DNA from 2 places in the Streptomyces sp. NPDC005761 genome. Region 1 is predicted to be linked to the other one. Evidence: riboswitches for the same ligand, from Rfam matches in the RefSeq annotation. Region 1 holds a riboswitch; the other holds the start of a gene.

Region 1 (7,370 bases):
TCAGCAAAGGACATGGGGCACCGAACGGCCTCACATGACTTAATCGGGGCAGCGGAAAGAAAGCCCTGAATGAATGGCCATTCTTTGTATACGGCGCGTTTGTTAATGCCGCCCACTCGGGGTGTTTACGGCATGTTGCGAAGTCCTCACCCCGCCGGTGCGGGCCGTGACGGCGCCCGGCCGGCCGGGACGGCGAAGCCGGTACTCGGCGGTGGCCCGCTCGGCGTGCTGGGCGGTCAGCGCCCTCGCCCTGTCCGCGTCCCCCCGCGCCACGGCGTCCACGATGGCTCCGTGCTCGGCCCAGGAATCGGCCGGACGGGCCGGGTGCTCGATCGCGTACATCCAGGCGGTCTTGTGCCGGAGCTGAGTGAGCAGCGCGATCAGGCCGGGGCTGCCGGAGGCCTGTGCGAGCGTCTCGTGGAACCAGCCGCCCAAGGAGCGCAGGTCCTCGCCCTCGCCCCGGCGGGCGCGCTCCTGACCGAGCCTGACCAGGCCGCGCAGCACCTTGAGGTGGGCGTCCGTGCGGCGGTGGGCGGCGCGGGCCGCCCCTAGCGGCTCCAGCAGCATCCGGACCTCCAGGAGGTCGGCGGCCTCCTGCTCGGTGGGCTCGGCGACGCAGGCTCCGGCGTGCCTGCGAGTGACCACGAACCCCTCGGACTCCAGGGTGCGCAGCGCTTCCCGCACCGGGACGCGGGAGACCCCGTAACGGCGCGCGAGCACCTCCTCGGTGAGTCGGCTGCCGCGTTCGAAGACACCCGAGACGATGTCTTCACGGATTGCCGTGCATACCGAATGCGCCGGAATGCGCATGTCCGAACCTCCGCCTTAATCCCCGCGGAACGCGGCCGATCGACGCCTGTCCTGCGACTCTATTGCAATGCGGTCGCATTTCCGACGGCGGGTGGAAATTCATGAATATCTTTTGGTCTCCGACGTTCGGGCACCGCCGCTGCGGACCGTCGGGGAACCGCCCGGCACGCCACGGCCGACCGGAAGGCACAGCCGGTGCGGACTGCGGACCCGGCGGGGACACGGCCGCCCACGCAGAGCCGGTGCCTGTCCGCGGACACGGCGAAGGCCCCGGCGTGGTGCCGGGGCCTTCGCCGAGGGGTCTTCGGAGAGGTCAGACGGAGACGCCGTGAGCGCGCAGGTAGGCGACCGGGTCCATGTCCGAGCCGTACGAGGGCGTGGTGCGGGCCTCGAAGTGCAGGTGCGGGCCGGTCGAGTTGCCGGTGGAGCCGGAGAGGCCGATCTGCTGGCCGGCGCCCACGCTCTGCCCGACGGACACGCCGATCGAGGAGAGGTGGCCGTACTGGGTGTACGTGCCGTCCGTCATGCGCAGCACGATGTTGTTGCCGTACGCCCCGCCCCAGCCGGCCTCGACGACCGTGCCGGCGCCGACGGCGACGACGGAGCTGCCGGATGCGGCGTGGAAGTCGATGCCGGAATGGCTGCCGGAGGACCACATGGAGCCGCTGGACTTGTAGCCGGTGCTCACGTACGAACCGGTCACGGGGAGCTGGAAGGAGCCGAGCCGGGTGCGCTCGGCGGACCGGGCGGCACGGGCCGTGCTCTCGCGGGCCTCGGCCTTCGCCTTCGCGGCGGCCTTGGCCTTGGCTGCGGCCTTCGCCCTGGCCTCCGCCTTCTTCTTCGCGTCGGCCTTCTTCTTGGCTTCCGCCTTCTTCTTGGCCTCGGCCTTCTTCTTGGCGACGTCGGCCTGGTGCTGCTGCGCGTCCGCCTGCGCGTCGATCCGGTCCGCGAGGGTGCCTTCGATGGCGATGACCTGGGAGAGGCCGGTCTCGCTGACGGCGGGGGTCTCGGTGTCGGCGGCGAGCGCCGGGGAAGCCAGTCCGCCGATGACGCCGGCGGTGGCCAGAGTCGCGATGCCGACGGCCTTCGCGCCGGTGCGCGTCAGACGGCTCGGGGCACGGTGCTTCCCGGTGGCACGGGTGAACGCCATGAAGTGGCTGGTCCTTTCCTTCCTTCTCGCCTACCGGGTTAGCTGACGGGTTCGGAGCAGGAAGGTCTCCTACGGATCCCCAGGCCCCGTGCGAGGCTCAGGCATCCGATTCACCCCAGGGACTGCGTGGGTCCCCGGCTCCCCAGGCTCGCGCCTGACGGGGACTCGGCGATGACTGCCCGGTACGTCGCGGATGCGGCATACGAGTGACGGACAGCCGAGCCGACGCTAGACGGGGGCACTTCCCCGCACCAAACGGACAGGCGGTTTTGTAGCGCATCCCACAGGGCAGACAGGCAACCTCTCCAACAAAACAGACAAAAAGGAAACCTCTGACGGAACGCGCTCCGTCAGAGGTTTCCTTTTGCCCTGCTATCAGGGCACGTGTCCGGTCAGCCGGTGACGACCGACACCTCTCCGATGCCGAGGGCCCGGACAGGCTCCTCGATCTGCGACGCGTCTCCGACCAGGACCGTGACCAGTCGGTCCCCCGGGAAGGCGCTGACCACGGCCGCGGTCGCCTCGACCGTGCCGGTCTCGGCAAGGCGGGCGTACAGCTGTGCCTGGTAGTCGTCCGGGAGGTGCTGCTCGACCTGGTCGGCGAGGGTCCCGGCGACGGAGGCAGCGGTCTCGAACTTCAGCGGGGCGACACCCACGAGGTTCTGCACGGCCGTCTCGCGCTCGGCGTCCGTCAGCCCTTCGGCGGCCAGGGTCCGCAGGACCTTCCACAGGTCCTCCAGCGCCGGGCCGGTGGACTCCGTGTCCACGGAACCACTGATGGCGAGCATCGCGGCGCCCGTCGCCCCGGACGCGGAGGCCGGGGCCGAGGAGCGCAGCACCTGGGCGAACGCCCGCACGCCGTAGGTGTAACCCTTCTCCTCGCGCAGCACCCGGTCGAGCCGTGAGGTGAGCGTGCCTCCCAGGCAGTACGTGCCGAGCACCTGGGCCGGCCATACGCTGTCGTGCCGGTCCGCTCCGATCCGGCCGATCAGCAACTGTGTCTGTACCGCGCCGGGACGGTCCACGATCACCACGCGGCCCGCGTCGTCGGCGGTGATCGGCGGGACGGGGCGGGGCTCGGCGGTGTTGCCCGACCAGTCGCCGACGGTGTCGGCGAGCAGCGCGTCCAGGTCGATGCCCGTGAGGTCCCCGACGACCACGGCGGTCGCGGTGGACGGGCGGACGTGTGCGTCGTAGAAGGCGCGCACGGCCGCGGCATCGATCCGGGCCACGGTCTCCTCGGTGCCCTGGCGCGGGCGCGACATGCGGGCCGTGGCCGGGAAGAGCTCCTTGGAGAGCTGCTTGGCGGCACGCCTGGCCGGGTTGGCCTGCTCGTGCGGGATCTCGTCCAGCCGATTGCCCACCAGCCGCTCGATCTCGCTGTCGGCGAAGGCCGGCGCCCGCAGTGCCTCGGCGACCAGACCGAGGGCCTTGGCCAGCCGGGAGGCCGGGACCTCCAGGGAGACCCGGACACCGGGGTGGTCGGCGTGGGCGTCCAGGGTGGCCCCGCAGCGCTCGAGCTCGGCGGCGAACTCCTCGGCGCTCTGCTTGTCGGTGCCCTCGGACAGGGCGCGCGACATGATCGTGGCGACCCCGTCCAGACCCTCGGGTTCGGCGTCCAGGGGGGCGTCGAGGAAGATCTCGACGGCGACCACCTGCTGGCCCGGGCGGTGGCAGCGCAGCACCGTGAGGCCGTTGGGCAGGGAGCCGCGCTCGGGCGCGGGGAAGGCCCAGGGCCTGGCCACGCCCGGGGCGGGCTGCGGGTGGTACTCCATCGAAACTCCGGTCGCGGCAGCGTCGGTCACTTGTCCGCTCCTTCGTGCGCGTCGGTGTCGGTGTCGGCGTCTGTTTCCGCCTCTTCGGCGGATTCGGCCGGTTCGAGGGGCTCGTAGACCAGCACCGCCCGGTTGTCGGGCCGCAGCTGGGCCCTGGCGGCCGCCTTGACCTCCTCCGCCGTCACGTCGAGCACCCGGTGCACGGCCGTCAGGGCGAGCTGCGGGTCACCGAACAGCACGGCGAACCGGCACAGTTCGTCGGCGCGGCCCGCGACCGTGCCGAGGCGGTCCAGCCACTCGCGCTCCAACTGCGCCTGAGCGCGCTCCATCTCCTCGGGCGTGGGGCCTTCCTCGGCGAACCGGGCCAGCTCCTCGTCGACCGCGGTCTCGATCTGCGCCACCTCGACACCACCGGACGTCTTGACGTCCAGCCAGCCGAGCGAGGGCGCGCCCGCGAGACGCAGCAGCCCGAATCCGGCGGCGACGGCCGTCCGGTCGCGGCGCACCAGGCGGTTGTGCAGCCGGGACGACTCGCCACCCCCCAGCACCGTCAGCGCGAGGTCTGCGGCGTCGCACTCGCGGGTGCCGTCGTGCGGCAGCCGGTAGGCAGCCATCAGCGCACGTGCCGGGACCTCCTCGCGGACCTCCTCACGCAGCTGGCCGCCGATGATCTCGGGCAGCGCGCCGTCGCGCGGCGGCTGCTTGCCGTCGTGCGAGGGGATGGTGCCGAAGTACTTCTCGATCCAGGCGAGCGTCTGCTCGGGGTCGATGTCGCCGACGACGGAGAGGACCGCGTTGTTCGGCGCGTAGTACGTACGGAAGAAGGTCCGCGCGTCCTCGAGCGTCGCCGCGTCCAGATCGGCCATCGAGCCGATCGGGGTGTGGTGGTACGGGTGGCCCTCCGGGTAGGCGAGAGCCGTCAGCTTCTCGAACGCGGTGCCGTAGGGGACGTTGTCGTAGCGCTGGCGGCGTTCGTTCTTGACGACGTCGCGCTGGTTCTCCATGGACTCCTCGTCGAGCGCGGCGAGCAGCGAGCCCATCCGGTCGGCCTCGAGCCACAGGGCCAGCTCCAGCTGGTGCGTCGGCATCGTCTCGAAGTAGTTGGTCCGCTCGAAGCTGGTGGTCCCGTTGAGGGAGCCGCCGGCACCTTGCACCAGCTCGAAGTGTCCGTTCCCCTTGACCTGGCCGGAGCCCTGGAACATCAGGTGCTCGAAGAGGTGAGCCAGACCGGTGCGGCCCTTGACCTCGTGGCGCGAACCGACGTCGTACCAGAGGCACACCGCGGCGACCGGGGTCAGATGGTCCTCGGAGAGCACCACGCGCAGGCCGTTGGCCAGACGGTGCTCGGTCGCTGTCAAGCCGCCGGAGCCGGCCTGGGCTGTGGCCGTGTGACCCATGGGCATGTACGTCCCTTCGATCGCGATACTGGTTTTACTGCGAGACCTGCCACTGTAAGCAAGCGCACCGACACCTGGCGAAGTTCCCGTGCCGCGAAAGTTAGCGGGAAAGAGGGCCCGGAGCGCCTCGGGACGGGTGGAGAACGCCCTTTGGGACGGGTCGAGGTCCGGGTTGTCAGTGGGGCGGTCCACAATGGTGCGCGTCAGAACCTGAGGTTGCCCGAACAGAATCCGTGAAGGAGTCGCAGCAGCGATGGCCCGCCGCAGCACGAAGACCCCGCCGCCGGTCGACTTCGAGGAGAAGATCCTCGACATCGACGTCGTCGACGAAATGCAGGGCTCCTTCCTCGAGTACGCGTACTCGGTGATCTACTCACGGGCCCTGCCCGACGCCCGGGACGGCATGAAGCCGGTGCACCGCCGCATCGTGTACCAGATGAACGAGATGGGCCTGCGCCCGGACCGCGGCTTCGTCAAGTGTGCCCGCGTGGTCGGCGAGGTCATGGGTAAGCTGCACCCGCACGGCGACGCGTCGATCTACGACGCGCTGGTGCGGATGGCGCAGCCGTTCTCCATGCGGCTCCCCCTCGTCGACGGGCACGGGAACTTCGGCTCCCTCGGCAACGACGACCCGCCGGCCGCCATGCGGTACACCGAGTGCCGGATGGCCGACGCGACCTCGCTGATGACGGAGTCGATCGACGAGGACACCGTCGCCTTCCAGTCGAACTACGACGGCCAGGAGCAGGAGCCGGTCGTCCTGCCTGCCGCCTACCCGAACCTCCTGGTCAACGGCGCCACCGGTATCGCCGTCGGCATGGCGACCAACATGCCGCCGCACAACCTGGGCGAGGTCATCGCCGCCGCCCGGCATCTGATCAAGCATCCGGGCGCGGACCTCGAGACCTTGATGCGGTTCGTGCCCGGTCCCGACCTGCCGACCGGCGGGCGGATCGTGGGGCTCGGCGGCATCAAGGACGCGTACGCGGCCGGCCGCGGCTCGTTCAAGATCCGCGCGACCGTCGCCGTGGAGAACGTCACGCCGCGCCGCAAGGGCCTGGTCGTCACCGAACTGCCCTTCACCGTCGGCCCGGAGAAGGTGATCGCCAAGATCAAGGACCTGGTCTCGGCGAAGAAGCTGCAGGGCATCGCCGACGTGAAGGACCTCACGGACCGCTCGCACGGTCTGCGCCTGGTCATCGAGGTCAAGAACGGCTTCGTCCCCGAGGCCGTGCTGGAGCAGCTCTACAAGCTGACGCCGATGGAGGAGTCCTTCGGCATCAACAACGTGGCCCTGGTCGACGGACAGCCGCTCACGCTGGGCCTCAAGGAGTTGCTGGAGGTCTACCTCGACCACCGCTTCGACGTGGTGCGCCGGCGCAGCGAGTTCCGCCGGACCAAGCGCCGCAACCGGCTGCACCTGGTCGAGGGCCTCCTGATCGCCCTGATCGACATCGACGAGGTCATCCGCCTCATCCGTTCCAGCGACAACTCGGCCCAGGCCAAGGAGCGGCTCATCGAGCACTTCTCCCTGAGCGAGATCCAGACGCAGTACATCCTGGACACGCCGCTGCGCCGGCTGACCCGGTTCGACCGGATCGAGCTGGAGAGCGAGCGGGACCGGCTCGACGCCGAGATCGCCGAGCTGACCGCGATCCTCGAATCGGACGCCGAGCTGCGCAAGCTCGTCTCCACCGAACTGGCGCTGGTCGCGAAGAAGTTCGGGACCGACCGGCGCACGGTGCTGCTGGAGTCGGCCGGTTCGCAGGTCGCTTCGGTGCCGCTGGAGGTGGCGGACGACCCGTGCCGGGCGCTGCTGTCCTCGACCGGTCTGCTGGCGCGTACGGCCAACGACGAACCGATCGTGTTCGCCGAGGACGCCAAGCGGTCCAAGCACGACGTGATCGTGTCGGCGGTGCCGGCCACGGCGCGTGGCGACATCGGCGTCGTGACGTCCACCGGGCGGCTGTTGCGGCTCGCGGTGATCGACCTGCCCCAGCTGCCGGACACCCATGCGGCGCCCAACCTGTCGGGCGGGGCGATGGTCGGCGAGTTCCTCACGCTGGAGGCGGACGAGGAGGTCGTCTGCCTCACCACGCTCGACGAGTCCTCACCGGGGCTGGCGATCGGCACCCTGCAGGGCGTCGTGAAGCGCGTGGTGCCCGACTACCCCGCCAACAAGGACGAGCTGGAGGTCATCACCCTCAAGGACGGTGACCGGATCGTCGGTGCGGCGGA
Region 2 (7,370 bases), on a different contig from region 1:
GGCCGCGCCGAGCTGCCCCGGCTGCACGCCCTGGTGCAGCGCGGCCGGGAGCACGGGCTGCCGGTGCGCGAGCTGGGGCCCGCGCAGATCGCCGAGTACGAGCCGCGCGTACGGGGCCTCGCCGCGATCCGCGTAGGCACGACGGGGGTGTGCGACTTCGGCGCGGTCGCCGAGCGGTTCGCCACCGAGGTGCGGGACGGCGGCGGCCTGATCAGGTTCGGCGCCGAGGTCACCGCGATCGACCGGCGGCCGTGGGGCGTCGCGGTACGGACGGCGGACGGCCTGGTGGTGCGGGCCCGGGTGCTGGTCAACTGCGCGGGGCTGCACTGCGACCGAGTGGCGCGGCTGGCGGGCGACGACCCGGGGATGCGCATCGTGCCCTTCCGGGGGGAGTACTACGAGCTGGCCCGGCCCGAGCTGGTGCGCGGCCTGGTCTACCCGGTGCCCGACCCGGCGTTCCCGTTCCTCGGTGTCCATCTGACCCGCGGCCACGACGGCAGCGTCCACGTCGGCCCGAACGCGGTGCCGGCGCTGGCCCGCGAGGGGTACGGCTGGCCGGTCGTACGCCCCCGCGAGCTGCTGTCCACGGTGAGCTGGCCGGGTTCCTGGCGGATCGCCCGCAGGCACTGGAGGTACGGGGCGGGTGAGGTGCACCGCTCGCTGTCGAAGCGCGCGTTCACCACAGCCGTGCGGCGGCTCCTGCCGGACGTGACGGAGGCCGACCTGCGCCCCGCCCCGGCCGGGGTCAGGGCCCAGGCCGTGCTGCGGGACGGCACGCTGGTCGACGACTTCCTGATCCGTGAGGCACCGCACACCGTGCACGTGCTGAACGCTCCGTCGCCCGCCGCCACGGCCGCGCTGCCCATCGGGCGGGAGGTGGCACGCAGGGCGCTGCTCCGGGCACAGGGGACGGGGTGGAAGCCGCCCGCCGTAGAATCAGGGCATTGTGTCTGAGCCCATGAACCCCTCCCCCGCGACGCCCGGCGACGCCGCGCCCGGAGCCGACCGGACGGGCGCCGCGCCCGCGACCGCCGGAATCCCGGACGAACTGCGAGCCGCGGCCCTGGACCGTGCCCGCAGGCTGCGCCAGGAACCCCGCTTCCCCGGCGGCCCCGCAGCCGACCCGGCCGGTTCGCACCACGAACGCCGGATCCGCAGCTTCCAGCCGCGCCGCAGCCGCGTCACACCCGGCCAGCAGGACGCCCTGGAGCGGCTCTGGCCGAAGTGGGGCCTGGACATCGACGGGCTGCGCGTCCTCGATCTGCCCGAACTGTTCGACGGGCTCCCGGTGGTCCTGGAGATCGGCTTCGGCATGGGCGAAGCCACCGCGCAGATGGCCGCCGACGACCCGGGCACCGGGATTCTCGCCGTCGACGTGCACACCCCGGGCCAGGGCAATCTGCTCGGTCTCGCCGACCGGAACGGCATGTCCAACATCCGGGTCGCCAACGGTGACGCGATCATCCTGCTGCGCGAGATGCTGGTGCCGGACGCGCTGGACGGGCTACGGGTGTACTTCCCCGACCCGTGGCCCAAGTCGCGGCACCACAAGCGCCGGCTGATCCAGCCGGAGTTCCTCGACCTGGCTGCACAGCGCCTGAAGCCCGGAGCGGTCCTGCACTGCGCGACCGACTGGGAGCCGTATGCCGAGCAGATGCTGGAGGTGCTGACCGCGCACCCCCGGTTCGAGAACACGGCGGCGGACGGCGGCTACGCGCCACGGCCCGCGTTCCGGCCCCTGACCCGGTTCGAGGGACAGGGTCTGGACAAGGGCCACGTGGTTCACGACCTGCTCTTCGCCCGCCACTGACCGGTTGCGGACCAGCCACTTCCGGACCGTCGGCCAGCCATTGCCGGACCCCTGACGGGGCGCCGTCTGACCGCCGGTCAGCCGCTGACCGGCCGCTGACCAGGGGCCGGGCGGCCATCCGCCGAACCCGGGGGCCTTCACGCGCCATGGCCGTTGTCGGTCCCGCTCGTTAGGGTCGTGGGGTGTCCGACGGGTCTGTTCAGCATCAGCGGCAGTCGCAGCCGGCCGTCCCGGTGCTCGAGGAGCAGCTGGACGGTGAGGTCCTGTCCGCTGTGCCGGACCGGGGCCAATGGCGTTACCGCCCACGCCGCGTCGGCATGCTGTGGCGCAGCAGGCCGCTCCGCGTCATCGCCGTCTTCACCGTGCTGGCGCTCTGCGGGCTGGTGATCCTCGCGCTCGTCCGCGACCAGACCGGGACGCAGGGGCTGTTCGTCGGACTGGGCCTGGCCGTGTTGCCCGTCCCGGTGCTGATGACGGCTTTCCGCTGGCTGGACCGGGTCGAACCGGGCCCGTGGCGCAACATGCTGTTCGCCTTCGCGTGGGGTGCCTGCGCGGCCGCCCTGGTCGCGATCATCGCGAACTCCTTCGCGACGCGGTGGATCGCCACCGCCACCGCCGATCCGGGCAGTGCGGACACCCTGGGCGCCACGGTCATAGCGCCCGTCGTGGAGGAGAGCGCCAAGGCAGCGGCCGTACTGCTCCTCTTCCTGTTCCGGAGACGCGACTTCGGGGGCATCGTCGACGGCGTGGTCGTCGCCGGCTTCACCGCGACGGGTTTCGCCTTCACCGAGAACATCCTCTATCTGGGCAACGCCTTCGGCGAGGACCAGCAGATGGGCTCGGGCTTCGCCTCGGTGACGGCGGCGACGTTCTTCGTACGTGCGGTGATGTCGCCGTTCGCCCATCCGCTCTTCACCGTACTGACCGGCATCGCCTTCGGGATCGCCGCGAGCAGTGCGCCCCATCAGCGTCTGAGGCGCCTGGCGCTGCCGCTCGTGGGCCTGCTCCTGGCGATGGGCATGCACGCCCTGTGGAACGGATCGTCCTCGTTCGGCCCGTACGGCTTCTACGCCGTGTACGGCGCCTTCATGGTCCCGGCCTTCGGGCTGGTGACCTGGCTGGCGATCTGGGCCCGCCGACGCGAGCTGCGCACGCTCGGCGTCGAACTGCCGGCGTACGCGACGGCCGGCTGGCTGTCCCCCGCCGAACCTCTCGCCCTCTCCTCGATGCGGGCCCGCGGCATGGCCAGGGACATCGCTCGCCGACGCGCGGCAGCTGACGGCCCGTACGCAAGGCCCCACGGCCACGCGCACTCGGGCCACGCTCCCACGCACGCCCATGGCGCCTCGCACCCCCACCACCGCATGCCCGCCGCGGCACGGAAAGAGGTGAAGGCCCGGGGCAGGGCGGCGGCCCGCACGGTGGCCGAGTACGAGTCGTTCGCGACCTCACTGGCATTTCTGCGCCGGCAGGCCCGCCGCGGCACGGCGGGCCCGGACTTCACCGAACGCGAGCGGGAGCTGCTGCACCACCTGTGGCAGCGCAGGGAGACGGCCGGCCCCGCCCTCGCGTACGCGGCGCAGGCCACGGGGCGTCTGCGCCCCCGGCCCGTGCCCGCGGTGCGCCGGCCGTACCCGCACCCCTCGTACCCGTACGACGGGCATCCCTACAGCGCGCCTGCGTACACGGCCGCGCCGTACACGAACCCGCCGCGCCCCCCGTACACGGACACGCACGGGTACGGACCGCAGGGCTGAGAGCTGTCCCGCTCAGGCGGAAGCCTCCGTGAGGTCCGCGAGCTCCTGGTCCGTCAGCCGCAGACCGGCGACGGCCACCAGCGCGGGGAGCTGCTCGACCGTCCGGGCCGAGGCGATCGGTGCGGCCACGGTCGGCCGGGCGGCCAGCCAGGCCAGCGCCACGGTCGCGATCTCCGCGTCGCGCTCCTCGGCCACCTTGTCGAGCGCGGCGAGCACCTTCTGTCCGCGCTCGGACTCCAGGTGTGCCCCCGCGCTCCCGGCCCGGGCGCTCTCCACGGCCGTGCCCGGACGGTACTTGCCGGTGAGGAAGCCGGAGGCGAGGGCGAAGTACGGGACGGCCGCGAGCCCGGCATCGGCGGCGGTGTCCTGGAGCTCGCCCTCGTACGTGTCCCGGGAGACGAGGTTGTAGTGCGGCTGCAGGGCCACGTATCGGGCGAGCCCCTCGCGCTCGGAGAATTCCAGCGAGGCGCGCAGGCGCTGGGGGCTGATGTTGGACGCGGCGATCTCCCGGACCTTGCCGTCCTTCACCAGTTGGTCGAGGGCGGTGATGATCTCCTCGACCGGGACGGACTCGTCGTCGAAGTGCGTGTAGTAGAGGTCGATGTGGTCGGTGCCCAGCCGGCGCAGCGACTCCTCCGCGGCGGCCTTGATGGTGGTGGCCGAGAGCCCCTTGTACGCGGGGTGGGCGCCGACCTTGGTGGCCACGACGATGTCGGACCGGTTGCCGCGTGCGGCGAGCCACTTGCCGATGAGGGTCTCGGACTCGCCGCCCTCGTTGCCGGGGATCCAGGCCGAGTAGGAGTCGGCGGTGTCGACGAAGTTACCGCCGGCCGCCGCGTACGCGTCGAGGACGGCGAAGGACTGCGCCTCGTCGGCGGTCCAGCCGAAGACGTTGCCTCCGAGGGCGAGAGGGAAGACCTGAAGGCTGGAGGAACCGAGCGTGCGAAGAGAAGTCATGGGTGCAACAACGGCTTCCACCAGGCCCCTATTCCGTGGCCTCTGCATCTGAACTACTGCCACGGGCGGACGCGGACGGACCGGCAGCCCTGACGTCGGGGGGTGAGCGTCAGGGCTGCCGGGGTCACGTGGGCCGGAGGAGGCCGTCGTGCGGGGAACGGGCTCAGACCGTCAGGCCCCGGGCGCGCAGCCAGGCCATCGGGTCGATGCCGGCGCCGTCCGCGGTGTGGACCTCCAGGTGGAGGTGCGGGCCGGTCACGTTGCCGGTCGCGCCCACGCGTCCGATGGTGTCGCCCGTCGTGACCTTCTGGCCGATGCTGACGTCGATCGAGGACTGGTGGCAGAACCACACCTCGGTGCCGTCCTCCAGCTCCAGGACCGTGCGGTAGCCGTAGGAACCGGAGTAGCCGGCCGACTTGATCGTGCCGGTGTGAACGGCCTTGATCGGGGTACCGGTCGGCGCCGCGAAGTCGAGGCCCGTGTGGTAGCCGGAGGACCACATGGAGCCGGCCTCGCCGAACGTCGAGGTGATCGTGTACGAGGAGGTGGGGATGGCGTAACTGGCTGCGAGCTTGGCGAGCCGCAGCGCCTCCGCCTTCTTCGCCGCCTCCTCCGCCGCCTTCTTCTTCTCGGCGGCGATCTTGGCCTCGGCGGCGTCCTGCTGCTTCTTCGCCTCGGCGGCGGCCTTCTCCGCGGCCGCCTTCTCCGCGGCCGCCTTGACCTCGGCGTCGGCGGCGTCCTGCTGCTGCTCGGCCTGCTGGAGGATGCGGGCCCGGAGTGCCTCACCGGCGTCGGTGGTGCCCTGCTCGGCCTCGGCGGTGGTGATGCCGGCAGTCGTCAGCGGGGCGGAAGCGGTCTCGGCCGCCGTCTTGTCCGCCGCGGATTCGGACCCGCCCGAGAACAGTGCGCCGACGCCCGGGAGGGACTTGGCGTCGGGAAGATTGTCCGCGATGGAATCGGGAAGAGAGATGGAGACCGGCGGCTTGCTCTGGGCGGTGGCCATGCCACCCGCACCGACGGCCGCGATGACGCCGACCCCGAGGACGGTGGAGCTGCGGGCCAGACCATTGCGCTGCTTGGCGACGCGGTGCTTGCCGCGCACAGGGCGGATGGACTCCTCGGTGGGGTTCCATTCCTCCCAGGTCCTCTCGGGCCCGGCCTCGTCGGCGCGGAAGTCGTTTCCGAAGTCGCTGCCCCGATCGGTCGCGTAGTCGGCCCCGTACTCCGTACCGAAAACGGTGGCGGGCCGGGTAGCGAAGTCATCGCCGTACTCGGGCCCGAACCGGGAGGGAGCCTCGGGGGCAGGCTTGTTGGACGCCACGTGGGCGCACTCCTTTCCTTCCTTCTCGCCTACCGGGTTAGCTGACGGGTTCGGAGCAGGAAGGTCTCCTACGGGCCCCTCCGTCTTATGGCAAGACAAAGATGCCCGATTCACCCCATGTAGGTGGTTCCCCGGTTCCCTTGCGGAATTCGGCGCTCGCGCACGGTGCCGCCACTGACGGCGGCTGGGACAACCGCGCTGCGTTATCGAACGTTAATAGACACCGGGGTCCGATTCCAAGCTGTTCCCACTGATCGTTCACGTCCTTGGCCTGGACTTTACGGGACACAACCGGGTGGAATCGGGCGAGTTGATCGCCCCTCAACCGCCTGCCGATTTCTGACGTTACGTCAAATGTTATGCGGAGTGGTGCCCTTCGGTTACGGACGGTGGCATCCCGGCCGGCCGCTCCAACACACCCGTCACCGCGGGGCTCCGGTGCCGCACCACACTCGTCGTCCCGAAGCTCCGGCTCACTCGCCGCCGTCGCCCAGACCGACGATCTTCACGGTCCTGCGCCGGTCGGGCTGGCCCTCGGCCGGCCGCACGACCGCGAGCAGGGCCATGTCGTCCGTGGACTCGCCCCCCGTGTGCAGCCGCACGTCGTCGGTCAGCGCGGAGAGCAGTTCCTCGGGACCCGGGAAGATCCGTCCGCGCAGCCGCTCGGCGGGGTCGTAGAAGACCCCTTCGGCATTACGGGCCTCGGAGAGGCCGTCCGTATAGAGGAGGAGCGTCGCCCCGGGGGGCAGATCCCACTCGTCGGCCCGGTCCGGCCACACCCCGAGGTCCATCCCCAGCGGCAGCGCGGGAACCGACGGGCCCAGCACGTCCAGAGCCCCGTCCGTATGCAGCAGCAGCGGCTCGGGGTGGCCCCGGTTCACGATCCGCACCCGGTCCGAGTCCGGCGGGACCTCGGCGAGCACCGCGGTGATGAACCCCTCGAACGCGTCGAGCCCACCGCGCCGGTCCGACTCCCGCGCCAGCGCACGCTCCAGCCGCCGCGCCACACCTTCGAGCGTCTCCTCCTGCTCGGCCGCCTCCCGGAAGGCGCCGATGACCACCGCCACCGCCTCCACGGCGTCCAGCCCCTTGCCGCGCACGTCCCCGACCACCAGCCGCACCCCATGAGGGCTGTCCGTCACCGAGAACAGGTCACCGCCGACGAACTCGTCCGCCTGCGCCGCCTCGTACCGAGCCGCCACGTGCAGCCCGCCGATCCGGTCGGACGGCGTCGGCAGCACCGCCCGCATGGCCGTCTCCGCGATGACGCGGGCCGAGGCCAGCTGCTCGTTGCTGCGTCGCACGACCCCGTTGATCACGACGGCGAGGACGGAGACGGTGAGGACGGTGAGCAGTTCGATGGAGGGCACGACCTGCAGCAGGTTCCCGCTGAGGACGCGCAGCCCGACGACCGCCAGCAGCGCGGCGACACCGGTACGGATCGTGCTGGCCCGCGAGAAGAACGGCGCAGCGATCAGCGGAGCTGCCGCGAACAACGGGATGGCGGTGAACTTGGGCGGGGTCA

What was found. A riboswitch is a leader RNA that binds a small molecule or an ion and turns the genes downstream of it on or off. The one in region 1 is predicted to bind cyclic di-AMP.
Positions count from the first base shown of each region.
Region 2: it holds a riboswitch for cyclic di-AMP, as region 1 does, so the genes downstream of both, ABZ434_RS03825 (M23 family metallopeptidase) here and ABZ434_RS22060 (M23 family metallopeptidase) in region 1, are expected to answer to the same signal.

Region 1 is NZ_JBEXXX010000024.1:72,160-79,529, reverse strand. Features, by position in the region: gene ABZ434_RS22065 (GntR family transcriptional regulator) at 103-810, opposite strand; gene ABZ434_RS22060 (M23 family metallopeptidase) at 1,124-1,960, opposite strand; cyclic di-AMP (ydaO/yuaA leader) riboswitch at 1,973-2,141, opposite strand; gene ABZ434_RS22055 (pitrilysin family protein) at 2,353-3,735, opposite strand; gene ABZ434_RS22050 (pitrilysin family protein) at 3,762-5,138, opposite strand; gene ABZ434_RS22045 (DNA topoisomerase IV subunit A) at 5,386-7,370, shown strand, end outside.
Region 2 is NZ_JBEXXX010000002.1:353,600-360,969, reverse strand. Features, by position in the region: gene lhgO (L-2-hydroxyglutarate oxidase) at 1-954, shown strand, start outside; gene trmB (tRNA (guanosine(46)-N7)-methyltransferase TrmB) at 959-1,810, shown strand; gene ABZ434_RS03835 (PrsW family glutamic-type intramembrane protease) at 1,993-3,567, shown strand; gene ABZ434_RS03830 (aldo/keto reductase) at 3,580-4,524, opposite strand; gene ABZ434_RS03825 (M23 family metallopeptidase) at 4,688-5,845, opposite strand; cyclic di-AMP (ydaO/yuaA leader) riboswitch at 5,857-6,010, opposite strand; gene ABZ434_RS03820 (PP2C family protein-serine/threonine phosphatase) at 6,319-7,370, opposite strand, start outside.